Regions from separate parts of the Pseudomonas anuradhapurensis genome, predicted to be linked through region 1. Evidence: predicted binding sites of a transcription regulator. Region 1 holds the regulator's gene; each other region holds the start of a gene.
What was found. The regulator sigma-54, encoded in region 1, starts transcription at its own class of promoters, with help from an activator protein. The targets are predictions, from matches to a motif close to ANTGGCATNNANNTTGCTNT.
Positions count from the first base shown of each region.

Region 1 (10,238 bases):
ACACCCCGGACACGACGATGATCGCCAGCGACAGCACACCCACCGAGTACAGCTGCTTGGTCAGCAGCTGGAATCCGCCACCGATACCGCCACGGCCGACCAGGGCATGGAACAGGAACAGGCAGGAACGCCCCAGCACCGCCAGCACGTCGATTGCCGAACGCCCGAGCAGGCGCACACGTTCGAGTAAGGATTTTCTGCGCATCAACGCGCCCCCAGCAGGTCGGCGCGGTAGTCAGGCGCGGGAAAATGGAAAGGTACCGGACCGTCCGGGTCGCCTTTCATGAACTGGCGAATGCGCGGGTTGTCCGACCCCATCAGCTCGTCAGGGGTCCCTTGGCCAAGTACCTGGCCGTCACCCACCACATAGATGTAGTCGGCGATGCTGGCGGTTTCCGCCAGGTCATGGGAGACCACGATGCTGGTGATACCCAGCGCATCGTTGAGCAGGCGGATCAGGCGCACCAGCACCCCCATGGCGATCGGGTCCTGGCCGACGAACGGTTCGTCGTACATGAGGATCTGCGGGTCCAGGGCAATCGCCCGGGCCAGCGCCACGCGGCGCTTCATGCCGCCGGACAGTTCGTCCGGCATCAGGTCGATGGCACCACGCAGGCCCACGGCCTGCAGTTTCATCAGCACGATGTCACGGATCATTTCGTCCGACAGCTGGGTGTGCACGCGCAGCGGGAACGCGACGTTCTCGAACACATCGAGGTCGGTGAACAGCGCGCCGCTCTGGAACAGCACCCCCATTTGCTTGCGGGCGTCGAACAGGTCGCTGCGCGACAGCGTCGGCAGGTTCTGCCCGGCAACCCAGACCTCACCGCTGGAAGGGCGCAACTGCGCGCCCATCAGACGGAGCAACGTGGTCTTGCCGCAACCCGATGGCCCCATTATGCCGGTGACCTTGCCGCGCGGGATGCGAATGTCGACGTTGCTGAAAATGCTGCGCGAACCGCGTTTGAAGGTAACCCCCTTCAACTCGACCGCGTAGGCGCTATCCACACTCATCTAGACTCCTTGCTGATGCAGCCTCGTCCTAATGGACGCCGGCCTCCTTCTGGAAGGCACACGCGCCCCTGGCAGGCCGAATAGCGGCGAACTATAGCACCGCTGACAGCGCCGCCCCAAGGTCGGCTAACGAGTCGTTCAGCCCTGTGACAGGCTGGCGAGAGATTCGCCAGGGCAATCGAAAGCGTGAGGGTTTCTTTCATTGCAGCTATAATCGCCGCCTTTTCATCAGGCATTGCTTTTTCGACATGAGCCAATCCAGCGAGCTGATCCAATCCGCCCAACGCACCCTGCGCCTGGAAGTCGAGGCCGTAGAGGCCCTGCTGGCGCGCATCGACGACAATTTCGTCAAGGCCTGCGAACTGATCCTGGCCAGCAAGGGCCGGGTCGTCGTGGTCGGCATGGGCAAGTCCGGGCACATCGGCAACAAGATCGCCGCCACCCTTGCCAGCACCGGTACGCCGGCATTTTTCGTGCACCCCGCCGAAGCCAGCCATGGCGACATGGGCATGATTACCCGCGATGATGTCATCCTGGCCCTGTCGAACTCCGGCAGCACCGCCGAAATCGTCACCCTGCTGCCGCTGATCAAGCGCCTGGGCATCAAGCTGATCAGCCTGACCGGCAATCCGGATTCGCCCCTGGCCCAGGCTGCCGAGGTCAACCTCGACGCGCGCGTCGAGCAAGAGGCCTGCCCGCTCAACCTGGCCCCCACCTCTTCCACCACCGCTTCGCTGGTACTTGGCGACGCCCTGGCCATCGCCCTGCTCGAGGCGCGTGGCTTCACCGCCGAGGACTTTGCCTTCTCGCACCCGGGTGGGGCACTGGGCCGCCGCCTGCTGCTGAAGGTCGAGAACGTGATGCACGCCGGTGACGACCTGCCCCAGGTGCCGCGCGGCACCCTGCTCAAGGACGCCCTGCTGGAAATGTCCCGCAAGGGCCTGGGCATGACCGTGATCGTCGAAGCCGACGGCAAGCTGGCCGGGATCTTCACCGACGGCGACCTGCGCCGCAGCCTGGACCGCAACATCGACGTCCACACCACCCTGATCGACCAGGTCATGACCGTGCACGGCAAGACGGCCCGCGCCGACATGCTCGCGGCCGAGGCGCTGAAAATCATGGAAGACCACAAGATCGGCGCCCTGGTGGTGGTAGACCGCGAGGACCGCCCGACCGGCGCCCTGAACATGCACGACCTGCTGCGCGCCGGCGTAATGTAAAGGAACGATGGAATGAACCAGGACCTCATGCAACGCGGCAAGCACATCAAGCTGGCAGTGTTCGACGTGGACGGCGTGCTCACCGACGGACGCCTGTACTTCCTCGAGGACGGCAGCGAATTCAAGACCTTCAATACCCTCGACGGCCAGGGCATCAAGATGCTCATGGCCTCGGGCGTGACCACCGCGATCATCAGCGGGCGCAAGACCCCGGTGGTCGAGCGCCGGGCGAAGAACCTCGGCATCCCGCACCTCTATCAAGGCCGCGAGGACAAGCTGGTGGTGCTTGACGGCCTGCTCGCCGAACTGGGCCTGAGCTATGCTCAAGTGGCCTACCTCGGCGACGACCTGCCGGACCTGCCGGTGATTCGCCGGGTCGCCCTGGGCATGGCGGTGGCCAACGCCGCCCCATTCGTTCGCCAGCACGCTCATGGCGTGACCCAGGCACGTGGCGGCGAAGGCGCGGCCCGTGAATTCTGCGAACTGATCATGCAGGCCCAGGGCACCCTGGACGCTGCCAACGCCAACTACCTGTAAGGCTGCCCATGTTCAGCAAGAAAGCCCGCAACATTGCGCTGCTCGCGGTGATCGCCGCCCTGCTGGTGGCGATCGGCTACTGGAATGTCAGCCCGGAAAGCTTCCTCGACAAACCGGTAGCGCAGGTCGACAAGAGCGCCATCGACTACTACGCAGTCAACGCCCACAGCGTGCAGTTCCTGCCCGACGGCAAGCTGCAGTACGAAATGACCGCCGACAAGGTCGAGCACCTCAAGGCCAGCGAAATCACCCTGCTGACCACGCCGGACCTGCACCTGTACCGCGGCACCGCGTTCCCCTGGCACGTGCAGAGCACCCGCGCCGAGGTCAACCCGGACGGCAGCGAAGTTGAACTGATCGACAACGTGCGGGTTGCCCGCACCGACGAAAAACAGCGCGAAACCATCATTACCAGCTCACGCATGACCGTGTTCCCGCAGAAGCAATATGCGCAGACCGAGCAAGCCGTTAGAATCGACGGCGCCGGTGGCACGACTACGGGTAAAGGAATGAAAGCGTATTTGAAAGAAGGCAAGATGGACTTGCTCTCTAACGTAAGAGGACAGTATGAGGCTCGTTAAAACCCTCCCCCTTTTGCTCAGCCTGAGCGCAGCACTGGGAAGCGCGAGCGCCCTCGCCCTGCCGAATGACCGTGACCAGCCTATCCGCATCCAGGCCGACAACGCCCACCTGGACGACAAGCAGGGCGTGGCCACCTACACCGGCGACGTGATCATCACCCAGGGTTCGATGATGATCAAAGGCAACACCGTGACCATCACCCGTTCCGCCTCCGGCGACATCGACGTGGTGACCTCGGTGGGCAACCTGGCCTACTTCGAGCAGCAGCAGAGCGCAGCCAAGCCGGACAAGATGAAAGGCTGGGCAGTTACCATCCAGTACCAGGCGCAGAAGGACATGGTGGTGCTCACCGATCGCGCCAAGGTCGAGAACGAAGGCAACACCACCGAAGGCGAGAAGATCGTCTACAACACCAAGACCCAGGTGGCGACCGCCGGTCGTGGTGGCAACGTGACTTCGCCGCGTCAGCGTATCGACATGGTGATCCAGCCCAAGAAGAAGGCCGAGTAAATGGCAACCCTCAAAGCCCAGCACCTGGCCAAGAGCTACAAGGGGCGGCAAGTCGTACGTGACGTCAGCCTGTCGATCGACAGCGGCCAGATCGTCGGCCTGCTCGGCCCCAACGGCGCCGGCAAGACCACCTGCTTCTACATGATCGTCGGCCTGGTCCAGGCCGAGCAGGGCCGCGTGCTGATCGACAACCTCGATGTCAGCCACCAGCCCATGCACGGTCGCGCCCGCGCCGGTATCGGCTACCTGCCGCAGGAAGCCTCGATCTTCCGCAAGCTGTCGGTGGCCGACAACATCATGGCCATTCTCGAGACCCGCAAGGACCTCGACCGCGAAGGCCGCCGCAAGGAACTGGAAAGCCTGCTGCAGGAATTCCACATCAGCCACATTCGCGACAACCTTGGCATGAGCCTGTCCGGTGGCGAGCGCCGTCGCGTCGAGATCGCCCGTGCGCTGGCGACCGCCCCCAAGTTCATCCTGCTGGACGAACCGTTTGCCGGTGTCGACCCGATTTCCGTCGGCGACATCAAGCAGATCATCCACCACCTCAAGGCCAAGGGCATCGGTGTACTCATCACCGACCACAACGTCCGCGAGACCCTGGATATCTGCGAAACCGCCTATATCGTCAATGATGGCCGCCTTATCGCCGAAGGCGATGCCGAGACCATCCTGGCCAACGACTTGGTCAAAGAGGTTTACCTGGGCCACGAGTTCCGGCTCTGAACCCAGTACGCGCCTGGAGTGCCGGCAATTCGCCCTGCAATCGGGGTAAAGTTGTTACGGTACTCTAGGCAAACGCTACAATTTAAGGCATAAAACTTGCTTGATCTGGCGCCCCGGCGCCCCCGTGTAGTGGATGGCGCATGCGCGCCGGCGAACAAGGTATTAAGCCCCAGCCATGAAACCATCGCTCGTCCTAAAAATGGGCCAGCAACTGACGATGACGCCGCAGTTGCAACAGGCCATCCGCCTGCTCCAGCTTTCCACCCTGGACCTCCAACAGGAAATCCAGGAAGCGCTGGAGTCGAACCCGATGCTCGAACGTCAGGAAGACGGCGACGACTTCGACAATAGCGACCCGATGGCGGACAACGCCGAGAACAAACCGGCCGCCGAAGTCCAGGACAACAGCTTCCAGGAAAGCACCACCAGTGCCGACAACCTTGAGGACGGTGAGTGGAGCGAGCGCATTCCCAACGAGCTGCCGGTGGACACCGCCTGGGAAGACATCTACCAGACCAGCGCCAGCAGCCTGCCCAGCAACGACGATGACGAATGGGACTTCACCACGCGGACATCGGCCGGCGAAAGCCTGCAAAGCCACCTGCTGTGGCAGTTGAACCTGGCACCGATGTCAGATACCGACCGGCTGATTGCGGTCACCTTGATCGACAGCATCAACGGCCAGGGTTACCTGGAAGACACCCTCGAGGAGATCTGTGCCGGTTTCGACCCCGAGCTGGATATCGAGCTGGACGAGGTCGAAGCGGTGCTGCACCGCATCCAGCAGTTCGAACCGGCCGGCGTCGGTGCCCGCAACCTGGGCGAATGCCTGCTGCTGCAACTGCGCCAACTGCCAGCCAATACCCCGTGGATGACCGAAGCCAAGCGCCTGGTCACCGATTTCATCGACCTGCTCGGCAGCCGCGACTACAGCCAGCTGATGCGGCGCATGAAAATCAAGGAAGACGAGCTGCGCCAGGTCATCGAGCTGGTGCAGAGCCTGAACCCGCGCCCCGGTTCGCAGATCGAGTCCAGCGAACCTGAATACGTGGTGCCCGACGTCATCGTGCGCAAGGACAATGACCGCTGGCTGGTGGAGCTGAACCAGGAAGCCATCCCGCGCCTGCGCGTCAACCCGCAGTACGCCGGCTTCGTGCGCCGGGCCGATACCAGTGCCGACAACACCTTCATGCGCAACCAGCTGCAGGAAGCGCGCTGGTTCATCAAGAGCCTGCAAAGCCGCAACGAGACGCTGATGAAGGTGGCCACGCAGATCGTCGAGCATCAGCGCGGCTTCCTCGACCACGGCGACGAAGCGATGAAACCCCTGGTGCTGCATGACATCGCCGAGGCGGTCGGCATGCACGAATCGACCATTTCGCGGGTTACCACGCAGAAATACATGCACACGCCACGTGGCATCTACGAACTGAAATACTTTTTCTCCAGCCACGTCAGCACCTCCGAAGGCGGAGAATGCTCGTCCACGGCGATCCGCGCGATCATCAAGAAACTGGTTGCGGCGGAAAATCAGAAAAAGCCATTGAGTGACAGCAAGATCGCTGGTTTACTGGAGGCACAAGGCATCCAGGTAGCCCGTCGCACCGTCGCCAAGTATCGCGAGTCTCTCGGCATCGCACCGTCGAGCGAACGCAAGCGACTGATGTAGCCCCTGAGATGCGCCACAGCGTTTGTGGGGCAGGTGCAAGACCTGCCTCTTTATGCACGGGCAACAAAGGAGAAGCTGTATGCAAGTCAATATCAGTGGACAGCATGTAGAAGTCACCCAGCCACTGCGCGATTACGTGCTTGAAAAACTCGCTCGGGTGGAAAGTCACTTCGACAAGATCACCAACGTGCAGGTCATCATGAAGGTCGAGAAGCTGCAACAGAAGGTCGAGGCGACCCTGCAGATTCCCGGCGGCGAAGTGGTTGCCAACGCCGAACACGAAGACATGTATGCAGCGATCGATGCCTTGGCCGACAAGCTCGACCGCCAACTGAAAAAACACAAGGAAAAACAGCAAAGCCTGCTGCAAGGTGCAGCTGCCCGCTGATCCCCCTCATCCATGATCCGACTTGAAACCATCCTGACCCCCGGCCGTTCCCTGGTGAACGTGCCGGGCGGCAGCAAGAAGCGCGCCCTGGAAAAGGTCGCCACCGTCATCGCCGAACAAGTACCAGAACTGGAGATGCAGGACGTCTTCGAAAAACTGGTCGCCCGGGAGAAACTCGGCTCGACCGGTTTCGGTAATGGCATTGCCATCCCGCACTGTCGGCTCCCAGGATGCTCCGCTCCGGTCAGCGCCCTGCTGCACCTGGAAGCCCCCATCGACTACGATGCGATCGATGGCGCTCCGGTGGACCTGCTGTTCGTCCTGCTGGTGCCAGAAGCCGCGACCGATGCTCACCTGGAACTACTGCGGCAGATCGCCAGCATGCTTGACCGCAAGGAAGTGCGTGACCGCCTGCGTGCGGCCACCAGCAGCGAGGCCCTGTTCCAGGTTGTCCTGGACGTACAGAACGAGCACTGAACATGCGCCTGATCATCGTCAGCGGCCGGTCCGGCTCCGGCAAGAGCACCGCCCTCGATGTCCTGGAAGACAACGGTTTCTACTGCATTGACAACCTGCCCGCCGGGCTGCTGCCGCAACTGGCGGAAAACGCGCTGATCAACACCGAGCTGCTGCAACCCAAGGTTGCCGTGTCGATCGACGCACGCAACCTGCCCAGCCACCTGAGCCGTTTCCCTCAATTGCTCGAAGAAGCCCGTGCCCGGCATATCCAGTGCGACGTACTGTTCCTGGATGCCGACGAAGACACGCTGCTCAAGCGCTTTTCGGAAACCCGCCGGCGCCACCCGCTGACCAATGCCGACCGTTCGCTGGCCGAGGCAATCCGCGTTGAGAGCGAGCTGCTGGGGCCGATTTCCGACTTGGCCGACCTGAAGATCGACACCACTAGCCTGAACCTGTACCAGCTGCGCGACTCCATCAAGCTGCGCCTGCTCAACCAGCCCGAGCCTGGTACTGCGTTCCTGGTCGAGTCGTTCGGTTTCAAGCGCGGCATGCCGGTCGATGCCGACCTGGTGTTCGACGTACGCTGCCTGCCCAACCCCTACTGGAAGCCCGAGTTGCGTGAACACTCCGGCCTCGAGCAACCGGTGATCGACTACCTGGCCGCACAGCCGGACGTCGAAGAAATGTTCAACGACATCTCCAGCTACCTGCTGAAGTGGCTGCCCCGCTTCGCCGCCAGCAACCGTGCCTACGTCACCATCGCCATCGGCTGCACCGGTGGTCATCACCGTTCGGTATACATCACCGAGCGCCTCGGCCAGTTGCTGCAGCAATCCCTGAAAAACGTCCAGGTCCGTCACCGCGACCTCTAGCCCAAGGATCCGCCCCACGATGCCCGCCCGTGAAATCACCATCATCAACAAGCTGGGGCTGCACGCCCGGGCGGCAGCCAAGTTCGTTGGCGTGGCCGGCCGCTTCCCCTGCCAGGTCAGGGTGGGCCGCGCGCCAGACAAGCTGGTGGATGGCAAAAGCATCATGGCGGTGATGATGCTGGCGGCTGGCAAAGGCACCCAGGTGCACCTGCATACCGAAGGGGACCAGGACAACGAAGCCATGGAGGCGCTGGTCGAACTGATCAACAACTATTTCGACGAAGGCGAATAAGCCCACGTCGGATAACCTCGAAGTACGGTATACCCGCCCAGGGAGCCGCTCGACGCCGGCCACCAGGGCGATGACGCAGGATCAGAGGCCGCCAGCGGTGAGTTTCTCCGGATCCAGCAGCGCTTCCAGTCGCTCACGCGACAGGTCGGTGTGCTCCAGGGCCACGTCGATGATCGGTCGGCCCTGCTTGTAGGCGGTCTTGGCAATTTCAGCAGCCTTCAGGTAACCGATGATCGGGTTCAGCGCCGTGACCAAGATCGGGTTGCGCGCCAAGGCTTCCTTGAGTTTGCTTTCGTTGACCTTGAAGCTGGCGATGGCCTTGTCAGCCAGCAGGCGGCTGGCGTTGGCCATCAGCTCGATGCCTTCCAGCAGGTTGCGGGCGATCACCGGCAGCATCACGTTCAGCTCGAAGTTACCGGACTGGCCAGCAATGGCGATGGTGGCGTCATTGCCGATCACCTGGGCGGCGACCATGGCGGTGGCTTCCGGAATGACCGGGTTGACCTTGCCCGGCATGATCGAAGAGCCCGGTTGCAGGCCTTGCAGCTCGATCTCACCCAGGCCGGCCAATGGCCCGGAGTTCATCCAGCGCAGGTCGTTGGCGATTTTCATCAGCGCCACCGCGGTGGTCTTGAGCTGACCGGACAGGGCCACGGCGGTGTCCTGCGAGCCGATCAAGGCGAACAGATTCTGCCCGGGGGTGAACTCGACCCGGGTCAGGCTGCTGAGTTGGCGGGCGAAGCCGACAGCGAATTGCGGGTGGGCGTTGATGCCGGTACCCACCGCAGTGCCGCCCTGGGCCAGCGCCTGCAGGCTCGGCAGGGTAGCTTCGATATGCGCCTTGGCGCCGTTGAGTTGCGCGGCCCAGCCATCCAGCACCTGGCTCATGCGCACCGGCATGGCATCCATCAGGTGGGTACGGCCGGTCTTGACGTACTGATGCACTTGCTGCGACTTGGCCTGGATGACCTCCACCAGATGCGCCAGGGCCGGCAGCAGTTGCTCATGCAGGGCCAACGCCGCGCTGACATGAATGGTGGTAGGGATGATGTCGTTGCTGCTCTGGCCGCAGTTGACGTGGTCGTTGGCGCTGACAGCATCACCCAGGACACGGCTGGCCAAGGTGGCAATCACCTCGTTGGCGTTCATGTTCGAGCTGGTACCAGAGCCGGTCTGGAACACATCCACCGGGAAATGCTGGATGAACTCCCCCGCCAACAGTTGTTCGACTGCCGTGACGATCGCCTGGCCCTGCGCTGCAGACAGCTGTTGCAGCTCGACGTTGGTCTTGGCCGCCGCGGCCTTGGCCAACAACAGCGCCCGAATGAACTGGGCCGGCATGCGCTGGCCGCTGATCGGGAAATTGTCGACCGCGCGCTGGGTCTGGGCACCGTACAGGGCCTGGGCCGGCACCTGCAGTTCGCCCATGCTGTCGCGCTCGATACGGGTATCACTCATGTTCACAATCCTTGCATCAGTTCATCGGGGGAATACGACGGCAGCAGGCGGCAATTGGCCAACTGCAGGGCATAGGGTTGCCAGCGCTGGTTGTGCGCCTGGCGATCGAGGTTGCGCAGGTCCAGCAGCGGGCGCCAGGCTTGGTCCAGGCACTGGCAGCGCCAGTGCCAGGGCAACATGCGATCGCAGGCGGTATCCAGCAGCAGGCGGAACGAGGTCAGGGCCACGGTCCATGGCGAGGTTTCGGTGCAGCACACCAGGTAGCGGCCTTCGGCCAGGTAATGCTCGATCAGCCGCGGCTCGTCGGGGTCGAGCGCGCAGCGTATGCGTCGACTGAGCCAGCGCCAGTTGTCCAGGTAGGGCAGTTCGCGGAGAGCGGGTTTCATGAACATCATCGCCGGGTTGCCAGATAATGACATTCATTATTAATTGAGAATCTATATCACTTCAAGGGGCAGGGGCGGAAACAAAAATCCCGGCGTGAGCGCCGGGATTGGATTGTCTT
Region 1 covers NZ_CP077097.1:1,034,838-1,045,075, reverse strand. Annotated here, with positions in the region: gene mlaE (lipid asymmetry maintenance ABC transporter permease subunit MlaE) at 1-205, opposite strand, end outside; gene HU763_RS04835 (ATP-binding cassette domain-containing protein) at 205-1,014, opposite strand; gene HU763_RS04830 (KpsF/GutQ family sugar-phosphate isomerase) at 1,263-2,237, shown strand; gene HU763_RS04825 (KdsC family phosphatase) at 2,250-2,774, shown strand; gene lptC (LPS export ABC transporter periplasmic protein LptC) at 2,783-3,355, shown strand; gene lptA (lipopolysaccharide transport periplasmic protein LptA) at 3,342-3,866, shown strand; gene lptB (LPS export ABC transporter ATP-binding protein) at 3,867-4,592, shown strand; gene HU763_RS04805 (RNA polymerase factor sigma-54) at 4,768-6,261, shown strand; gene hpf (ribosome hibernation-promoting factor, HPF/YfiA family) at 6,341-6,649, shown strand; gene ptsN (PTS IIA-like nitrogen regulatory protein PtsN) at 6,662-7,126, shown strand; gene rapZ (RNase adapter RapZ) at 7,129-7,983, shown strand; gene HU763_RS04785 (HPr family phosphocarrier protein) at 8,003-8,275, shown strand; gene HU763_RS04780 (class II fumarate hydratase) at 8,357-9,733, opposite strand; gene HU763_RS04775 (FagA protein) at 9,736-10,128, opposite strand.

Region 2 (10,238 bases), 2.7 Mb from region 1:
TGCGCGGCGCCAAGCCCCGACATACCAATGTTGATCAGACTCGCCATGGTTCCATGCCCTTAAAGTTTTGTTGCGGTACCGAGCATCGCGTAGTGCTCGTACGACTTCATCTGTCTTGCGATCTGCGAGATCTTGCTGGCGTAATTCGGGTCGGTGGCGTACCCGGCCTTTTGCAACTCTTGCACGAACTGTTCTGGTTTATCGGCGGCCTTCACCGCATCTTGATAGCGCGAATTGTTCTGTAACAGGCTAACCAGGTCGTGGAAGCTGTCCTGGTACGAGTCGTAGGAACGGAACGCTGCCGTTTCCTTGACGAACTGGCCATCGCGGAACTCGCTGGTGATCGCCCGCGCCGAATCGCCCTGCCAGTTGCCGCTGGCCTTGATGCCGAACAGGTTATGGCTGCTGCTGCCATCGCTGTTGCGCATGACCGACTTGCCCCAGCCGGTTTCCAGCGCAGCCTGCGCCACCAGGTAGCGCGGGTCGATGCCGATGCGCTTGGCCGCCTGTTCGGCCATCGGCAGCATGGTGGCAACGAATTCGTCGCTGTCGGCGAAGGCCTTTTTCGGTGCCAGCGGTGGCTGCGCCACAGCGCGCCCGAGGATGCGCAGGCCGTTGTCCGGCACGGCAAAGGTCTTGGCCACCTGCTGGCCATCGCGGGCCGGCACGGCAGCGTTGTTGGTGGTGGCGGCCGACGGCACGATGCCGGCCAGCAGGCGATCGGTGACCCTGCTCGGCAGCGCCAGGCGCCGCGAATTGAGCGCGGCCACGTCGTTGCGGCCGGCATTCGCCTGGGCGACATGCACCGGCTCGGCGACCTTGTTGCCCCACAGCGTCGGGGCGTTGCCCTCGATGCGCGGGAACGGGCTGGTGTTGGCCGGCGCGCTCTTGTTCTTCGACAGCTGGCGCACCAGCACGTCCTGCAGGCCGATACCCCCGCCTTCGCGGGACATGCTCACGGCCAACTGCTGGTCGTACATGTCGCGATACTGCTTCACCGTCTCGGTATTCATCGGGTTGTCGTCGGCCAGCACGTCGCTGGCCTTGCGCGAGGCCTTGAGCATTTCGCTGATGAACAGCGATTCGAACTCCTGCGCCACCTTGCGCACATTGGCGTCGCTGTCGCGGTCGCCGTGCTTGAGCGAACTCAGGCGGTTGAGGTCGGTGTAGGCACCGCTGTCGGCACTGCCGGAAACCAGGCTTTTGCTGTTCATCGGCAGCGTCCTCAGATCACGATCAGGTCGGCCTGCAAGGCGCCGGCCTGTTTCAGGGCTTCGAGGATCGCCATCAGGTCGCTGGGCGCTGCACCTACCTGGTTTACCGCGCGGACGATTTCATCCAGCGTGGTGCCCGGGCCGAACTTGAACATCGGCTTGGCTTCCTGCTCGGCGTTCACCCGCGAGCGCGGCACCACCGCGGTCTGGCCATTGGAGAGCGGCCCCGGCTGGCTGACGATCGGGTCTTCGGTGATGGTCACGGTCAGGCTGCCGTGGGTCACCGCCGCCGGCGACACCTTGACGTTCTGGCCGATGACGATGGTACCGGTACGCGAGTTGATGATGACTTTGGCCACGGCCTGGCCCGGGTCGATCTCGAGGTTTTCCAGGATCGACAGGTAGTCGACGCGCTGGCTCGGGTCCATCGGCGCGGTGACCCGCACCGAGCCGCCATCAACGGCCTGGGCCACGCCAGGGCCGAGCAGCTCGTTGACCTTGTCGACGATGCGCTTGGCCGTGGTGAAGTCGGGGCGGTTGAGGTTCAGGGTCAGGCTGTTGCCCTGGTTGAAGCCGCTCGGCACCGCCCGTTCGACGGTAGCGCCACCCGGGATGCGACCAGCCGACGGAACGTTGACGGTGATCTTCGATCCATCCCGGCCCTCGGCATCGAAGCCGCCGACCACCAGGTTGCCCTGGGCGATGGCATAGACATTACCGTCGATACCCTTCAGCGGCGTCATCAGCAGGCTGCCACCGCGCAGGCTCTTGGAGTTACCGATGGAGGACACGGTAATGTCCACCACCTGGCCCGGCTTGGCGAAGGCCGGCAGGTCGGCATGTACCGACACCGCCGCGACGTTCTTCAACTGCACATTGCCGGAGCCGGCCGGTACCTTGATGCCGAACTGCGAGAGCATGTTGTTGAAGGTCTGCAGGGTGAACGGCGTCTGGGTGGTCTGGTCACCCGTGCCGTTGAGCCCCACCACCAGGCCATAGCCGATCAACTGGTTGGAACGCACGCCAGAAATGCTGGCGATGTCCTTCAGGCGCTCAGCTTGGGCACCGAACGCGCAGGACAGGAGCAGGGTCGCGGCAATCAGCTGCCTTACGTTGAACATGTTCATCCGTACTCAGAAGGGCCAAAGCGGGCTGATGAAGAAGCGATCCAGCCAACCGGGCTGGCTGGCATCGGCGAACGAACCGGTGCCCGAATAGGTGATGCGCGCATCGGCCACCCGGGTGGACGGCACGGTGTTGTCGGTGGCGATGTCATCGGCACGGATCAGGCCGGCGATACGCACCAGCTCTTCACCGGTATTGAGGGTCATCCACTTTTCCCCGCGCACGGCGATGATGCCGTTGGGCAGCACCTCGGCCACGGTGACGGTGATCGAGCCGGTCAGGGTGTTGCCCTGGGTGGCCTTGCTGTCACCCTTGGTGGTGCGATCGCCGCTGTAACCCGCCTCCAGCGACAGGTCGCCGCCGCCGAACGGGTTGTTGGTGTTCGGGTTGGCGCCAAACAGCGAGGTCAGGCCGATGTCGGCCTTGCTGTTCTTCTGGATCTGCGAGCCGGCGTTCTTGCTCGCCGAAGTGCGTTCGTTGAGGGTGATGGTGATGATGTCACCCACGCGGAACGCCTTGCGGTCGGTGTACAGGCTCTGCTCGAAACCGGCCTGGTAGATCGAACCGTTGTTGGCTGCAGCCGGCAGCGGGGTGCGCGGCAGGACCGGCGCGTAATACGGGTCGTTCGGCTTGGGCGTCGGCGCGACGCAACCTGCCAGCACGACCGCCCCCCCCAGGGCGAACACAGACAACAAACGCTTCATGACACTTACCTCACGGTGTAACGGGAGTAGAACCTGCACTAGGGCTTAGAGCTGCTGGGTTACGAACGACAGCATCTGGTCAGCAGTGGAGATGACCTTGGAGTTCATCTCGTAGGCACGCTGGGTGGTGATCATGTTCACCAGTTCTTCCACGGTGCTGACGTTGGAGTTCTCCAGGGTCTGCTGCAACGTGGTACCAAAACCGTTCAGGCCCGGGGTGCCGACTTGCGGTGCACCACTGGCGGCGGTTTCCAGGAACAGGTTGTCGCCAATCGCCTGCAGGCCGGCCGGGTTGATGAAGTCGGCGGTCTGGATGTTGCCGATCACCTGCGCCGCCGGGTTGCCGGCGGTGGTGATCGACACGGTACCGTCCTGGCCGACGGTGAAGGTCTGGGCGTCATTAGGCACCACGATCGCCGGTTCCAGGGCAAAACCCTGGGCGGTGACGATCTGGCCATCGGAGTTCAGGTGGAAGGTACCGTCACGGGTATACGAAACCGTGCCATCCGGCTGCAGCACCTGGAAGAAGCCACGGCCGTTGACCGCCATGTCCAGCGGGTTCTCCGTGGTCTGCAGGCTGCCGGTCTGGAAGTTCTTCTGCGTGCCGACGATGCGCACACCGGTACCGACCTGCAGGCCGGACGGCAGTTCGCTGTCCTGGGTGGACTGCGCACCTGGCTGGCGCTTGATCTGGTACAGCAAGTCCTGGAACTCGGCGCGATCACGCTTGAAGCCGGTGGTCGAGACGTTGGCCAGGTTGTTGGAGATGACCGTCAGGTTGGTGTCCTGGGCGGACAGGCCGGTTTTAGCGACCCAAAGAGCCGGAAGCATGTAAGTTCTCCTCGTGCGCCTGTTTTACGGCACCCGTTCAAAAGTGATTAGCCGATTTGCAAAACACGCGCCATGGCTTCGTCGCCTTCCTTGGCCGCGTTCATCATCTTGACGTGCAGTTCGAATTGACGGGACAGCGCCAGCACCGAGGTCATTTCCTCCACGGCGTTGACGTTGCTGCCCTCCAGGAAGCCCGACACCACCCGCACATTGACGTCGGCGGCGGCTGGTTGGCCGTCCTTGGTGTGGATCAGCCCGTCCAGGCCCTTGGTCAGGCCTTTGCTGTCCGGGTTGACCAGCTTGATACGGTCGACCTCGGCCATCACCCGTGGGTCTTCGCCCATGGAGCGGATGCTGATGGTGCCGTCGGCGCCGACTTCAACCTTCTGCTCTGGCGGGATGGCAATAGGGCCACCGTTACCGATCACCGGCATGCCGTTGCCGGCACGCAGCACGCCAAGGGCGTCGATGTTCAGGCTGCCGGTACGCACATAGGCTTCGCTGCCGTCGGGTGCCTGCACGGCAATGAAGCCCTTGCCGGTCACCGTCACGTCCAGGTCGCGCCCGGTTTCAACCATCGGCCCTTCGCTGAAGTCGGTGGCCGGGCGTTCGGTCATGGCAAAGGCACGCGCCGGAAAGCTGTCGCCGAACACCGGCATCGAGCGCGCCTGCTCCAGGTCACGCTGGAAACCATTGGTGGAAATGTTCGCCAGGTTGTTGGCGTGGGCCTTCTGCGCCAGCGCGTTCTGGCTGGCGCCGGTCATGGCCACGTAAAGCATCTTGTCCACAGTCATCCTCCGCTGCACTGGCGATCGTTTGCCGCTCGCCGCTGCTGTGCAGGCTCTAAAGCAAGTTCCGAACCAACTTTTCGAAATCAGCAAAAAGCCCGTGATTACGGGCTTTTGCGGGGTTTTGCCGAAGCGCGGACGCCGGTTATCCGGCGCCGGGTTGCCGATTGCGGCAAGCCTGCAGCAACGTCTTCGCAGGCAAATCGGCGAACACGCCGGCCAGGTCAAGGCTCGCGGCAGGCGCCATTGGTGAAGGGCCCGGCAAACTTCTTCCAGCCCTCCCCCGGCGGCCACTGCGAGCACACCAGGCGCCCATCCACCTGGCTTTCCCAGCGCCACCACGGCGCGGTGCCAGCCTGGGCCTGGTACAGGCACGCTGCAGCAATCAGCGCGACAAGCAGTTTGTTCATGGAGCCCCCTGCAAAAACGACGAACCCCTTCATGACAAAGGGGTTCGCCCGCACACGCTCAGCCAGCGACCATCAGGTCATCTGGATGATGGTCTGCATGATGGTGCTTTCGGTGGAGATGGTCTTGGCGTTCGCCTGGTAATTGCTCTGCGCCTTGATCAGCTCGACCAGCTCCTGGGTCAGGTTGACGTTGGAAGCTTCCAGCGAGTTGGACTCGACGCTGCCCAGGGTACCGGTCTTCGGCGCATCGATACCCGGAATGCCGGACGTGTAGGTCTCGGTCCAGCGGGTACCACCGATCTGCTGCAGGCCCTGCTCGTTGGCGAAGCTGGCCAGCGCAACCTGACCGATGGCGCGGGACTGCTGGTTGCTGAAGCTGGCGAACAGCACGCCGGTGGAGTCGATGCTCAGGCTCGACAGGATACCGGTGGCATAACCATCCTGGGACTGCGACATGCGAGCGGTCTCGGTGTTGTAGGAGGTGGTGCTGTTCATCGACAGGCGCATGCCATCGGCATTGCCTGCGGCGCCGTTGGCGATCCAGTTACCCGCCGAGTCTTCCACCGCAGGCACCCAACCGGTCATGGTGAAGGTGTTGTTGGTCACGGTGAACGACGAGCCCGCCGGGTGGCCGGTGTTGTCGGCCGTCATGCTCTTGACCGAGCCATCGCTGTTGAAGCTGATGGTGCCGGTCAGCGGCGTGGTGGAGGATGGGTCGAACGGGTTGCGCCCATCCACCAGGGTGTACATGGTCCACTCATTGGTGCCGGTCTTGCGGTAGAACTGCTCCATGGTGTGCTCGTTGCCCTGGCTGTCGTACACCTTGGTCGGGAAGGACTTGGTGTAGGTCTTCTGGTCAGCCGGGTCGAACGGCAGGTTCGGCACCATCGCGCCAGTACCATCGTCGACTTCCAGGGGGATATCGGCGGCCGAAGAGTTCAGGTTGATGCCCTGGTCGATCAGCGACGTGGCCTTTGGCTGCAGCGCCGAGGTATCGATCTGCAGGTCGCTCAGCACGCCCTTCTGGATCTTGCCATTCGAGTCTGCGGCATACCCCTGCAGGCGCAGGCCATCCGAGGTCACCACGAAGTTGTCCTTGCTGGCCTGGAACGCACCGGCACGGGTGTAGACGCGCGAGCCGTTGTCGGACAGCACGAAGAAGCCCTGGCCCTGGATGCCCATGTCCAGCACGTTGCCGGTGTTGTTGACGTCACCCTGGGTGAACTGCTGGGACACGGCCGCCAGACGCACGCCGTTACCCACCTGGTTCTTGCCCACGCCGAGGCGGTTGGCGCCGGCGTAGACATCGGCGAACTCGGCACGCGACGACTTGAAGCCGGTGGTGTTGACGTTGGCGATGTTGTTGCCGGTGACATCCAGTTGCTTGTTTGCTGCGTACAGACCGCTAAGGCCGATATTGAAAGACATGAATTCGCTCCTTTTGCCGCACTAATGGGCCTTAGATACCGATGGTTTGCACGTCGGAGAGGGATACTTTGCCAACGCCAGCGAGGTTCAACACCATTTCACCGCCGGAGCTGAAGCTGACGCTGGTCACCTTGGCAGGCAACAGCGTGTTCATCTGCACCGCCTTGCCATCCACCGTGGTGCTGGCGGTGAAGGTGTAGGTACCCGGGTCGACCTTCTCGCCGCTATTGTTGGTACCGTCCCAGATGAAATCGGCGTAACCGGCTTTCTGCTCGCCCAGCTCGATGGTCTTGACGGTGTTGCCGTCCTTGTCCTTGATGGTGATCTTCGCTTCGCCGATGGCTTGCGGCACCACGAACTGCGCGTTGAAGCTTTCGCTGGTATCGACGATAGCCTTGTCGTTCTGCACCACCACCGAGCGACCGACCAGCGACGACGCCTGCAGCGCCTGGGACGAGGCCATGGCACTGGTAATGGCACTGACCGATTCGTTCAGCGAGGTGATGCCTTCGAGGCTGCTGAACTGCGCCAACTGGGCAACGAATTCACCGTTGTCCTGCGGGTCCAGCGGGTTCTGGTGCTGCATCTGGGTCACCAGCAACTGCAGGAAGGCATCCTTGCCGAGCGAGTCGGTGCCGGTCTTGGATGCGGTGTCCACGGTCTTCTTGGTGTTGGTACCCACACCCGACGCCGCAAGCACTTCGTTGAGATTCACGCCGGTAGTATCGATTGCCATGGTCTGGTTTCCTTATCACTGACCCAGGGTCAGGACTTTCTGCATCATGCTCTTGGCCGTGTTCATCAGCTCGGCATTGGTCTGGAACGCACGGCTGGCGGAAATCATGTCAGCCATTTCCTCGACCACGTTGACGTTCGGGTAGTAGACATAGCCGTCCTTGTTCGCCGCCGGGTGGTTCGGCTCGTAGCGGGCCTCCAGGTTGCTCTGGTCCTCGACGATGCCTTTTACCTGCACGCCCTGCCCGGCTTCGCCCTGGTCCTCGAACAGCGACTGGCTGCTGCCGGCCTGCGCATCCTGGAAGGTCGTGGCGAACACCGGGTGGCGGGCGCGGTAGGTCTGGTCGATGCTCGAAGACACGGTCTCGGCGTTGGCGATGTTCGAGGCAACGGTGTTCAGGCGCGTGTTCTGCGCGCTCATGCCGCTACCGGCAATGTTGAAGACACTGGAAAGGGACATGGTCATTCTCCCCGCAGGGCCGATACCAGCCCTTTGAATTTACTGTTGAGCAAGGTGAAGCTGGCCTGAAAGCCGACGGCGTTTTCGGTGTAGTTCGACTGCTCGATCTGCGCGTCCACGGTGTTCTGGTCGATCGAAGGCTGCAGCGGCGTGCGGTACTTCAGGGTATCGTCGGCCATCGCCAGGCCGTCGGCCTCGATGTGGCGGCTGTTGGTGCGCTCGAGGCTGAAACGGCCGCTCTGCTGCTTGTCGCTTTCGGCAGCGAGCACCGAGGCGAAGTCCATGTCACGCGCCTTGTAGTTGGGCGTGTCGGCGTTGGCAATGTTGTTGGCCAGCACCTCGGCGCGCTGAGCGCGAAAGCCCAGGGCCTTTTCGTGGATGCCAAGCGCCTTGTCGAAACTGATGCTCATGTCGGGGAAACCTTCGAAGGTTGACCGGAATATCGTTGGCCAAGGTATAGCAAGGGCTGTGCCAACCCAGACAAACCCCGGAATTACGGGCTTGCCCGGCACAGTGCTGTCAGGGTGATGCCAGAAAAGCGGCAAAGACCTTCCGCCTGATGCGGCGAAAGCGGCAATTGCCGGGTGGCAAAAGCGGCAAAACAAAAAATTGACGTCAGCTTTTCCTGCTTCGGCCTGTTCGCGGGCATGCCCGCAAAACGCCGACACGACAAACAAAAAGGCCGGCAACTTTGGTTGCCGGCCTTTGTGCTTACTTGGCCTGGTAGATGATCCCCGGGCTACATTGGACCATCTGGTAATGGTCCGGCAGCCCGTTCAGCGCCTCGGAGGCACCGAGGAACAGGTAGCCACCCGGCTTCAGGGTACTGTGAATGCGCAGCAGGATGTCCTTCTTGACCTGCGCCGAGAAGTAGATCAGCACGTTGCGGCAGAACACCACGTCGAACTTGCCCAGGCTGGCATAGCTGTCGAGCAGGTTGAACGAGCGGAACTCGACACGGCTGCGAATTGCCGGCTTGACCGCCCAGCGCCCCGGCCCCTTGGGGTCGAAGTAGCGCTGCAGGCGCTCCTGGGACAGGCCGCGGGCAATCGCCAGGCTGTCGTACTCGCCGGTCTTGCAGTTGGTCAGCATGCTGCCGGACAGGTCAGTGGCGACGATCTGCGCGCCCATCTTCAACTGGCCAAGGTTGCCACGCTCGAACTCGTCGATGGCCATCGAGATGGAATACGGCTCCTGCCCCGACGAACAGGCCGCCGACCACATGCGCAGGCGCTGCCCAGGGTTGTTGCGGATGAACTCCGGAATCACCTTGTTCTTCAGCACTTCGAACGGGTAGGTATCGCGAAACCACAGGGTCTCGTTGGTGGTCATGGCATCGACCACCTGCTCGCGCAAGCCACCTCGCGGCTGGGCCTGGATGCGCTGTACCAGCTCGCCCAGGCTCTTGATGCCCTGTTGTTCCATCAGCTTGTTGAGACGGCTGGAAACCAGGTACTGCTTATTCTCCCCCAGCAGGATGCCACAGGCTTTCTCCAGGAAGACCCGGAACTGTTCGAAATCCAAATTACCCGTAGACACTTCTGCCGCCTCTTTTCAATCACTGGTGCCGGGAGGTTGCTCCCGGCGCTTTCAATGCGCTGCCTTGATCCGGTCGACCACCCGCTGGGCCAGGTCGTCCGGCTTGAACTTGGCCAGGAAGTCATCGGCCCCGACCTTCTTGACCATTGCCTGGTTGAACACCCCGGAAAGCGAAGTATGCAGGCAGATATGCAATTTTTGCATGCGCGGATCGCTGCGAATCTCTGCGGTCAGCGTGTAGCCGTCCATTTCCGGCATTTCAATGTCCGAGATCATCATCAGGAACTCTTCTTCCGGCTTCTTGCCTTCGTCCACCAGCTGACGCAGATAGTTCAAGGCCTGGCGACCGTCATTGAGCGCCACCACCTCGACCCCCACGGTCTGCAGGCAACGGCTGACCTGCTTGCGCGCCACCGATGAATCGTCGACGGTGAGCACCCGCAACAGCACGGCCTTGTCCTGCACCTCGGCATCGACCACCCCGGCCGACACCGACTCGGACGACGGTGCCACTTCGGCCAGCACCTTTTCCACGTCGATGATCTCGACCATGCGGTTGTCCACCCGGGTGACGGCGGTCAGGTAGTGATCGCGGCCGGTGCCCTTGGGTGGCGGATGGATTTCTTCCCAGTTCATGTTGACGATGCGTTCCACCGAGTGCACCAGGAAGCCCTGGGTCTTGGTGTTGTACTCGGTAATGATCACGAAGCTGTTGCGCGTGTCTTCCTGCAGCGGCCGCAGCCCGGTGGCCATCGACAGGTCGAGGATCGGGATGGTCGCCCCGCGAATGTTGGCAACGCCGCGCACCACCGGGTGCGCCTTGGGCAGCAGGGTCAGCGCCGGGCATTGCAGCACTTCCCTGACCTTGAACACGTTGATGCCGTAAAGCTGCTCGCCATTGAGGCGGAACAGCAGCAGTTCCAGGCGGTTCTGCCCTACCAGCTGGGTGCGCTGGTTGACCGAATCCATAACACCTGCCATGCCAGACTCCTCTACATTTAAGC
Region 2 covers NZ_CP077097.1:3,730,260-3,740,497, forward strand. Annotated here, with positions in the region: gene flgK (flagellar hook-associated protein FlgK) at 1-47, opposite strand, end outside; gene flgJ (flagellar assembly peptidoglycan hydrolase FlgJ) at 60-1,214, opposite strand; gene HU763_RS17155 (flagellar basal body P-ring protein FlgI) at 1,226-2,335, opposite strand; gene flgH (flagellar basal body L-ring protein FlgH) at 2,348-3,043, opposite strand; gene flgG (flagellar basal-body rod protein FlgG) at 3,089-3,874, opposite strand; gene HU763_RS17170 (flagellar basal body rod protein FlgF) at 3,922-4,662, opposite strand; gene HU763_RS17175 (hypothetical protein) at 4,887-5,072, opposite strand; gene flgE (flagellar hook protein FlgE) at 5,145-6,500, opposite strand; gene flgD (flagellar hook assembly protein FlgD) at 6,532-7,236, opposite strand; gene flgC (flagellar basal body rod protein FlgC) at 7,252-7,695, opposite strand; gene flgB (flagellar basal body rod protein FlgB) at 7,698-8,105, opposite strand; gene cheR (protein-glutamate O-methyltransferase CheR) at 8,407-9,234, opposite strand; gene HU763_RS17205 (chemotaxis protein CheV) at 9,286-10,215, opposite strand.
Region 2: the regulator sigma-54 is predicted to act here: its motif matches at 8,152-8,171, upstream of flgB (flagellar basal body rod protein FlgB).

Region 3 (10,238 bases), 380 kb from region 1:
TTGTATTTCTCGCCAACGTGCATCAGTTGCAGGGCTTCGACCCAACCCGGGATCACGCCGCTGACTGGCAGGTCGATCGGGCTGCCGCGCTCGACGGAGCTGTCGAACACCTTGCCATCGATCAGTTTGCCTTCATAGTGCACGGTGACCACGTCGGTCGGCTTGGGTTGCGGGCCGTCAGCCTTCTTGACCACTTCATACTGCAAGCCCGAGGCAGTGGTGACCACACCTGGTTTCTTGGCGTTTTCCTCGAGGAATTTCTTGCCGGCAGAGGCGGCTTCTTCGCTGGCCTTGGCCAGGCGTTCCTCTGCGCGTTTCTGCAACGCGGTGAAAGCCTCTACCAGCTCTTCATCCTTGATGCGCTGTTCTTTCTTGCCGACGGCGTCTTCGATGCCGAGGGCAACAGCTTTCGAATCAAGGTCTTCCATGCCTTCCTGAGCAAGGCTCTTGCCCATGTTCAGGCCGATACCGTAGGAGGCTTTCTGCGCCGGAGTCTTCAGCTCGGGGCTGCTGGTCTGTTGATCACAGCCAGCCAGTACCAGGCCTACCAGGGCAACCGCAGCCGCCAAACGATGCTGTTTCATGTGATTTCCTTGTTCATGCGCCATAAGGGCAATCAGGGTAGAAGCCGCGAGCTTATCAGGCGTCCCCAACCGATGGCTACCGGCATAAGAGCGGACAGACATGGATTAGTTCCACAGCCTTGCGCGCGGCAGAAAGGCCTTGATTGGATGCGAAAGATGCTTCGTTACGTTTCGCTCGACCAAGATATACCATAACGCCATTATCCGCCGCTGCGGGGATACTGATCCGCGCATGGCCAGGCTATCGGAAACAGGCTTCAGGGAGGCCTGATGAGAGAATCAGGGCAATGAGCGTTGCTGATTACTGACAGGGCTCCATCGGCCAGACGGCAACCCAACCCGGGTCGCCTGCCCTGCTGTTCAAGGGTAGGCGCCCTCGCGGTACTGCCCGGCCACCTCGCGCAGCACCTCGCATACCCACTGCCCCGGGAGGCTCTGTGGCAAGGCCGCGTTGCGGCAGATGCCAACCGAACCACCTGGCTCGCGCACGCCCAGGTCGAGTTCGGCCAGCTCGCCGCGCCGCAGGTCGAGCAGCACCGCGTCGCGCGGTGCCACCCACAGCGCATCGCTGCCCAGCAGGTAACGCCGGCTGAGGGCCAGCGACAGGGTTTCCAGGCGCTGTGCCGGCATCTGGATGCCGCATTGCACGAACAGGCTGTCGGCATGCTGGCGGATGGTTGTGCCGGCTGGCGGCAACACCAGTGGGTAACGCCCGACCTGGGCCCGCTCGACCGGCATGCTGGCCAGCAGCGGGTGGCCCGGGCGCACCACCAGGCTCATCGACTCGCTGTACAGGTGCTCGAACGACAGGCCCTGGATCTGTGGGCTGTCGGTCATGCGCCCAACCACCAGCTCCAGCTCGCCCAGGCGCAGTTGGCCGAGCAACTGCGCGCTGACCCCGGTAACCACACTGACCACCAGCGCGTCATGGCGCTGGTGCAGGCGGCACAACACCTCGGGCATGAGCAGGCCTTCGACCGTGGACAGCACGCCGATGCGGACCTGCGAAGGTGCCCGCGCTTCGCCACGCAGGCTGCTGACGCCATCGCGCAGGGCTTGCACGCTGGGCCCGGCATAGCGCATGAAGCGAGTCCCGTCTGCAGTCAGCTCGACGCCCTGGCGGCTGCGCGCGAACAGCCGCGTTTCCAGCAGCGCTTCGAGTTCCTTGAGGGTCTTGGAGATGGCCGGCTGGCTGATCGCAAGCACGTCGGCAGCCCTGGCCAGGCTGCCCTGCCGGGCAATCTCCAGGAAGCACAGCAGGTGGCGGTACTTGATGCGGGTGTCGAGGTTCATGGGCGCAAGCTTAACCCATTGCGCTGGTCGCGGTATTTTCGCCGTATTGGCGATCGAGCGCCGCCCGCGCGGCGCATCGCGGATAAATCCGCTTCTACATTTGTTGCAACGTGGCCATGCCTGACAGGCCATGGTTGTCCGCCGGTTTGCAAGGCTGTAGGAGCGGATTTATCCGCGATGCGCCGCACGAGCGGCGCTCGATCTCACAGGCGACAACACCCCCATCAATCCACCGCCAACTCCACCGCACGCCCCCTCAAGCGCACCGGCCAAACCCGCAAGCGCTGCGCCGAATCCTCCAGGCATTCCCCGCTGTGCAGGCTGAAATGCTGTTTGTACAACGGCGCCGCTACCACCAACTCGCCCTGCAACGTGCCCACCAGCCCACGGCCGATGACATTGGCCCCGGAACGCGGATCGCGGTTGTCCACCGCGTACAGCGGTTGGGCCTGCTCCGGCAGGTAGAATAACGCCACCTGGGCGCCATCGAGCCATACCACCACCCCGGAATCGGCTATCAGGTCGTCGGCCTGACATACCGTTTGCCAGTTCACCTGGGTTTTCACTGCAGCATTGGACAGGTTCATCACACAGCCTCCTCGACGGTTGGGATCAGATGCAGCGCTGCCACAGGCCGACGCTGTTCGCGTTCGCGCACGAAGTGCACGTCCGGGTCAGCGCGGCGATCGTTGACGAAGGTGCGGAAGCGCTTGAGTTTCTCGGGGTCGTTGAGGGCGTTGGCCCACTCGCATTGGTACTGGTCGACCACATGCTGCATCTGCGCCTCCAGCTCGCCAGCCAGGCCCAGGCTGTCGTCGATGACCACCTGTTTCAGGTAGTCCAGGCCGCCCTCCAGGTTCTCGCGCCATACCGAGGTGCGCTGCAGCTTGTCGGCGGTGCGGATGTAGAACATCAGCACTCGGTCGATCAGGCGCACCAGGGTTTCGTCGTCGAGGTCGGTGGCGAACAGTTCGGCGTGCCGCGGGCGCATGCCGCCGTTGCCGCACACGTACAGGTTCCAGCCTTTCTCGGTAGCGATCACACCGATGTCCTTGCTTTGCGCCTCGGCGCATTCTCGAGTGCAGCCGGACACTGCGAACTTGAGCTTGTGCGGGCTGCGCAGGCCCTTGTAGCGGTCTTCCAGGCGCAGGGCCATGGCGACACTGTCCTGCACCCCGTAGCGGCACCAGGTGCTGCCCACGCATGACTTCACCGTGCGGGTCGACTTGCCATAGGCGTGGCCGGTTTCGAAACCGGCCTCGATCAGCTCGCCCCAGATCAGCGGCAGTTCGTGCAACTGCGCGCCAAACAGGTCGATGCGCTGGCCACCAGTGATCTTGGTGTACAGGTCGTACTTCTTCGCCACCTGGCCGATCACGATGAGTTTGTCGGGGGTGATTTCCCCGCCGGGGATGCGTGGCACCACCGAGTAGGTACCATTCTTCTGCATGTTGGCCATGAAGGTGTCGTTGGTGTCCTGCAGCGGCACCAGCGCTGGGTCCATGATCGGCTGGTTCCAGCACGAGGCGAGAATATTGCCCACCGCCGGCTTGCAGATGTCGCAGCCAACCTGCCCCTTGCCATGGCGTGCGAGCAGCTCGTTGAAGGTGCGGATGCCCTCTACCCGCACCAGCCCGTACAGTTCCTGGCGGGTGTAGGCAAAGTGCTCGCACAGGCTCTTGTCCACCACCACGCCACGGGCGCCCAGCTCGTGCTCGACCACCTGCTTGAGCAGAGCCGCGCAACCACCACAGCCAGTCGCTGCCTTGGTGCAGCCCTTGACCGCGGCAAGGTCGCCACAGCCACTGTCGATGGCGGCACACACCGCGCCCTTGCTGACGTTGTGGCAGGAGCAGAGGGTCGCGCTGTCGGGCAGCGCATCGGCGCCCAGGGCCGGCGCCGCGCCACCTTGCGGCAGGATCAGCGCTGCTGGGTCGGCCGGCAGGGTGATGCCATTCTGTGCATATTGCAGCAAGGTGTCGTAGTAACTGTTGTCGCCAACCAGCACCGCACCGAGCACGCGCTTGCCGCTGGCGTCCACCACCAGCCGGCGGTAGGCGTTGTTGGCTTCATCGATGAAGCGGTAGCTGCGCGAGCCTGGGGTGGCGCCGTGGGCATCGCCGATCGAACCGACATCCACACCCAGCAGCTTGAGCTTGGTCGACATGTCGGCACCGGTGAATTCGCCAGCGGCTTCCCCCATCAGCAATGCCGCCAGGTTGCGTGCCATGCTGTAGCCCGGGGCGACCAGGCCGAATACGCTGCCGTTCCACGACGCGCACTCGCCGATGGCAAAGATGCGTGGGTCACTGCTGCGGCAGTGGTTATCGATCACCACCCCGCCACGCGCCGCGATGTCCAGGCCGCAGGCTCGGCCCAGGGCATCCTGCGGGCGGATACCGGCAGAAAACACGATCAGGTCGGTTTCCAGGTGTTCGCCGCCATCGAAGTTCATGCGGTAGCGGTAGTCTTCACCGGCACTGATCGACTGGGTGGCGCGCGACAGGTGCACACCCACCCCCAGGGCTTCGATCCGGGCCTTGAGCGCGGCACCACCCTCGCCGTCCAGTTGCACCGGCATCAGCCGTGGGGCGAATTCCACCACGTGGGCTTCCAGACCCAGCGACTTGAGGGCGTTGGCCGCTTCCAGGCCGAGCAGGCCACCGCCAACCACCACGCCACGGCGGGCATTGGCGGCGGCAGCGCGAATGGCGTCGAGGTCATCGAGGGTGCGATAGACCAGGCGTGCGTTGCCGCTGGAGCCTTCGATCGGCGGTACGAAGGGGTACGAGCCGGTGGCCAGCACCAGCTGGTCATAGCCGTAGCGCCCCTCGGCGGTGACCACTTCGCCGCGCGCGCGGTCGATTTCCAGCACTGCTTCACTGAGGTGCAGATGCACGCCGCTGGCGCTGTAGAAGTCCTGCCCGCACAGGGCCAGGGTTTCGGCGCAGCTGCCACCGAAGTACTCGGACAGGTGCACGCGGTCATAGGCGCGTTGCCGCTCGTCGCCAAACACGTGCAGCTCGAAGCGCTGCAGGGCGCCACGGCTGACCAGTTGTTCGACGCAATGATGGCCGACCATGCCGTTGCCGACGATGACCAGTCGCTGTCGTTGCCCGCTGCTCGCTGTTGCCTTCATAAGCCGATCCTCGATCAAAAAAAAAGCGCCTGGAGCCGAAGCTCCAGGCGCCTTTGCCTGTATTCATCACGGTAGGGGGCCCGGGTTGATCGCCGTTGATCAGTGGGCGTTGTTGTAACCGGGTTAAAGCAGGGACTGTGCCAAAGCTGTTGCCACGACTTGCCCTATCGCCGCCAAGCCAGCGTCTACAAGGCCTGGCACAGCTTCACAGGGCGGTGAGATAGCTGTGGAAACTGGCTTGCCGGTGATAGCACCAGCGCAGTTAACGCACATTCCAAGTGCATCACTCCCCATCTTGGCGCATTCAATACACATCCCGCCGATACCGCTTGGCCTTGCCCAGCGCCTCGACATAAGCCGCAGCTGCCGCCGCATCCATGCCCCCATGCTCGGCCACGATCACCCGCAACGCCGCCTCCACATCCCTGGCCATGCGCTGCGCATCACCGCACACATAGAAGTAAGCCCCCGCCTGCAGCCACTGCCAGAGCTCCGCGCCGCGCTCCAGCATGCGCTGCTGCACATAGATTTTCTGCGCCTGGTCCCGCGAGAAGGCCGTGTCCAGGCGCAAGTGCCCTGTGGTCTGCCAGGCCAGCAACTGCTCCCGGTAATAGAAATCGGTGGCCGCGTACTGTTCACCGAAGAACAGCCAGTTGGCGCCTTTGGCTCCGCGCGCCTCACGTTCCTCGAGGAAGGCCCGGAACGGCGCAATGCCGGTGCCGGGGCCGACCATGATCAGCGGCACACTGTCGTCCTCGGGCAACCGGAAGTGCTTCGACACCTGCGGGAAGATCGCCACCTTCAGTGACTGCGCGCGGTCGGCAAGGAAGCTTGAGCACACGCCTTTGCGTGAGCCATAGCGCACCGTGGACACGGTCAGGTGCACTTGCCCAGGGTGCGCCAGCGGGCTGGAGCTGATCGAGTACAACCGCGGCTGCAGCGGTTTGAGCAGCTCGAGCCAGCTGGCCAGCGGCAGTTGCTGCGGGAAGGCATGCAACACATCGACCAGTTGCCGACCCCACAGCCAGTCCTGCAGCTCGGCCTTGCACTCGGGCTGCAGCAGCCGCTGCAGGTCCGGGGCATTGCCGGCAAACACCTGCAACTGTTGCGGGGTGACCTTGGCGATTTCCAGGTGCGCTTGCAGGGCTTCTATCAACGGCATGGGAGGCTGGTTTTTCAGCTCGATCATGGCCTGGCCATCGAGCTGCATCAGCGCCAGCAGTTCGTCGACCAGAGCCGGGCAGTTGCGCGGCCACACCCCCAGGGCATCACCCGGGGCATAGCTCAAGCCGCTACCGCTCAGGTCGAACACCAGCTGACGGGTTTCCTTGCTGGCGCCCGCGCCGTTGAGCAGGCGGTTCTCCAGCACGCTAGCAGCCCAGGGTTGCTGCTTGCTGCAGGCCACCGCCGGTGCGGCTTCGCTGCGCGGCTGCGGCGCAGCGACACTGCCCAGGGTTGGCAGCAGCGCATCGAGCCAGGCAGCGAAGGCATCGTCGTAATCCGGCTCGCAATCGACCCGTGGCAGCAGGCGTCGCCCACCCAGCTCGGCCAGGCGCTGGTCGAGCTTGCGGCCAAAACCGCAAAACTGCTGGTAACTGGAATCGCCCAGGGCCAGCACGGCATAGGGCAGTTCGGCACAATGGGCGCCCTCCTCGCCTTGCAAGGCACGCCAGAACGCCGCTGCGCTATCCGGCGCATCGCCATCGCCGAAGGTACTGGCAATCAACACCACGCTGGCAGCGCCTTGCAGTTGATGTGGGCTGACCGCATCCATGCAATCGAGCTGCACAGCGAGGCCAGCAGCGCGCAGGCGCTCGGCACAACGCTCGGCCAGCCGCTCGCCATTGCCGGTCTGCGAGGCCCAGAGTACCTGGTGGCGAGGGGCTGCCAGCGTGGCTTGGTGCCCTGGCGCAGGCTGGGCGAACAGCCCGGCCAGCAAGCCATCGACGAACAGCCGACTGTTGCCGGCCAGCGGTGCACTGGCTGGCAGGCACGGCACAGCCTCGCTAGCGGCCTGCTCCAGGCCCAGCAGGAAGCCTTGCAGATAGTGGCGTTGTTCCTCGGCCAGCACCGGCACTGGCAGCGTGTCCAGGCCAAGCACACGGGCCAGGACGGCGGTCGGCCTGCAGGCTGGCTGCGCAATGGCAGTGTCCAGTTCAAGCGCCTCGATGCGTTCACCGGCGGCCCGCTCCAGCTGCACGGCACAATGCTTGAACGCCGGCTGCAACGACAGTGGATCGACCGCATCGCAGGTGACGGCATTGATCGCCAACTGATCGCCAACCAGGTCGTTCCAGTGAAACGGCGCAAAGCAGTTGCCCGGCATCACCCGGTCGCTGATACGCGCAGGCAGCACGGCTTGCCCCCGGCGCGAGCGGATGGCGACCTGGTCGTTTTCGGTGATGCCCAGCCGCGCGGCATCTTCGCGGTGGAGCTCGACGAAAGGGCCAGGCTCGAGTTTGTTCAGCGCCGGCACCTTGCCGGTCTTGGTCAGGGTGTGCCACTGATGCTGCACACGGCCGGTATTCAGTACCATGGGGTAATCAGCATCGGGCAATTCCGCCGCTGGCAGCCAGGGCCGGGCGAAGAAGCGCGCCTTGCCGCTGCTGGTGGCAAAGGCCAGTGCCGGGCGTTCGCCGTGGGCATCGTGCACCAGCGCCTGGCTGCTGCCATCGTTGCAGTAGCGTAACGGGCTGCGCGGGTTGTCGCGGCCTGGCGCGCAGGGCCACTGGCGCGGTTGCTCGCGCAGTTCGGCATAACCGATGCCACGCAGGTCGTAGCCGGTTGCGGGGTTGTGGAAGCGGCGGATCTCTTCGTACACCGCTTCGGCATCGGGGTAGTCGAAGGCCTCGGCGTAGCCCATGGCGCAGGCGACCCGGGCAATGATCCGCCAATCCGCCAGGCTCTGCCCGGGTGGCGCGACAGCGCGCGGCATCAGGGTCAGGTTGCGCTCGCTGTTGATCATCACGCCCTCGCCTTCGGCCCACAGCGCGGCTGGCAGGAGGATGTCGGCATAGCGGTTGGTTTCAGTGTCGAGAAAGGCGTCCTGGGCGATCACCAGTTCGGCCTGGCGCAAGCCCTCGATCACTTGCTGGCGATTGGCGACGCTGGCCACCGGGTTGCTGCAGATGATCCAGCAGGCTTTGACTTCCCCCGCCTTCATCTGCTGGTACAGGGCGATGGTGCCCTCGCCTTCCTCTACCCGCAGGCTGCCAGGCGCCAGGCCCCATTGCCGCTCGACGAAGGCCCGGTCTGCCGCTACCAGCGCCGAGCGCTGGCCCGGTAGCCCGGCGCCCATGTAGCCCATCTCGCGGCCACCCATGGCATTCGGCTGGCCGGTCAGCGAGAACGGCCCGCTGCCGAGGCGGCAGATGGCACCGGTGGCCAGGTGCAGGTTGCACAGCGCGTTGCTGTGCCAGGTGCCGTGAATGCTCTGGTTCAGGCCCATGGTCCAGCAACTCATCCAGTTGTTGGCGGTACCGATCCATTCGGCAGCCTTGATGAGGTCGGCCTCGGCCAAGCCGGTGATGGCGGCCACGCGTTGCGGGGTGTAGTCGTCGAGAAAGCCGACCAGTTCGTCCCAGCCTTCGGTATGGCGGGCGATGAAATCGGGGTCGGTATGGCCGTTGCGCTGCAGCAGGTGCAGCAGCCCGTTGAGCAAGGCCAGGTCAGTGCCGGGGCGCACCTGCAGGAACAGGTCGGCCTTGTCGGCGGTGGCACTGCGCCGCGGGTCGACGACAATCAGCTTGGCGCCCGCCTTGACCCGGTCGAGCAGGCGCAGGAACAGGATCGGGTGGCAGTCAGCCATGTTGGCGCCGATCACCAGGAACACATCAGCGTGGTCGAAATCCTGGTAGCTGCCGGGCGGGCCATCGGCGCCGAGCGAGAGCTTGTAGCCACTGCTGGCGCTGGCCATGCACAGGCGTGAGTTGGACTCGATATGACGGGTGCGGATGAAGCCCTTGGCCAGCTTGTTGGCCAGGTACTGGGCTTCCAGCGACATCTGCCCGGACACGTACAGCGCCACGGCATCGGGGCCGTGCCGGTCGAGGATGCCGCGCAGGCGTGCGGCGGCCTCGGCAATGGCCTGGTCGATGCCGGTACGTGCCGGCTGCTGGTTGCGCTGCTGGCGTACATAGGCGTCGGCCAGGCGCCCGGCGGCGCTCAGCGGCAGGTGTGCGGTAAGGCCCTTGGTGCACAGGCGGCCGAAATTGCTGGGGTGCTGCTTGTCGCCGCTGATCTTGGCGACCTTGCCATCGACAACGCTCATGACGATGCCGCAACCAACGCCGCAATAGGGACAGACGCTGCGTACTTCGCTGTTGGCCATGGGGCGGGCTCCTGTTGGAACGCAAAAAGGCGCCGGCTGCCCGGCTTGCTTGGCAAGCGGGGCAACACGGCGCCTTTGTCGTGAAATGTTGCGGGCTGTCGACGTTGATAGCCCAGGATGGAGGGGAAACAGCAATTTGTGGGCCAGCTGTGCCGCCCTTTCGCGGGCATGCCGGCGCGCCCCAGGATTTCGCAAGGCCTGGGGGCGCAGCAGCACTGTGGGGGTGGGCTGGGCGGCGAAGATGCCGGCACTGGTGGCGCACCATGCAATGGCACGCGCGGGCATCCTGGCGCCATGCTGGAGCACATTCATGCTGATGGCAGCGGGTAGACTAGCTTTTGCAACGCTGGAAGCGTTCTACTGCGCTGCAACCCGTGAGCCGCTACTTTTCCAATCCGAGGCTAGTGTTTGCGCCATGACGACCGCCCCCGCCGCTCAGGCATCACGCGCTGAGTACACACGACGCATGAATCGCGTGCTCAACTATATCGATGCTCACCTGGAGCAACCTTTGGATGGCGCAGCACTCGCCGACGTCGCCAATTTTTCACGTTTTCATTTCCATCGGCTCTTCGCTGCCTGGATGGGCGAGACCCTGGGCAACTACATCCGGCGCAGACGGCTGGAGAATGCAGCCCTGCGCCTTTCCGCCAGCAGCCATGAAACAGTGCTGGAGACCGCCCTGGCTTCTGGCTTCAATTCGGCTGAGGCATTTGCACGGGCCTTCAAGCTCAGGTTTGGCTGTACGCCATCGGACTGGCGGGCCAATGCTCCGCAGCGAGCAGCAGCGCTGGTTGCAGCCATTGGCCAGCATCGCGCTGATGGAGAGAGCAATCCTGATCAGGTTGCGAGCAATGTGGATCAGGCACACCAGGGCGCATTCGCTGATGCT
Region 3 covers NZ_CP077097.1:1,412,115-1,422,352, reverse strand. Annotated here, with positions in the region: gene HU763_RS06500 (BamJ family beta-barrel-assembly machinery protein) at 1-584, opposite strand, end outside; gene pcaQ (pca operon transcription factor PcaQ) at 945-1,877, opposite strand; gene nirD (nitrite reductase small subunit NirD) at 2,102-2,464, opposite strand; gene nirB (nitrite reductase large subunit NirB) at 2,464-5,016, opposite strand; gene HU763_RS06480 (bifunctional nitrate reductase/sulfite reductase flavoprotein subunit alpha) at 5,321-9,346, opposite strand; gene HU763_RS06475 (AraC family transcriptional regulator) at 9,657-10,238, shown strand, end outside.
Region 3: the regulator sigma-54 is predicted to act here: its motif matches at 5,142-5,161, upstream of nirB (nitrite reductase large subunit NirB).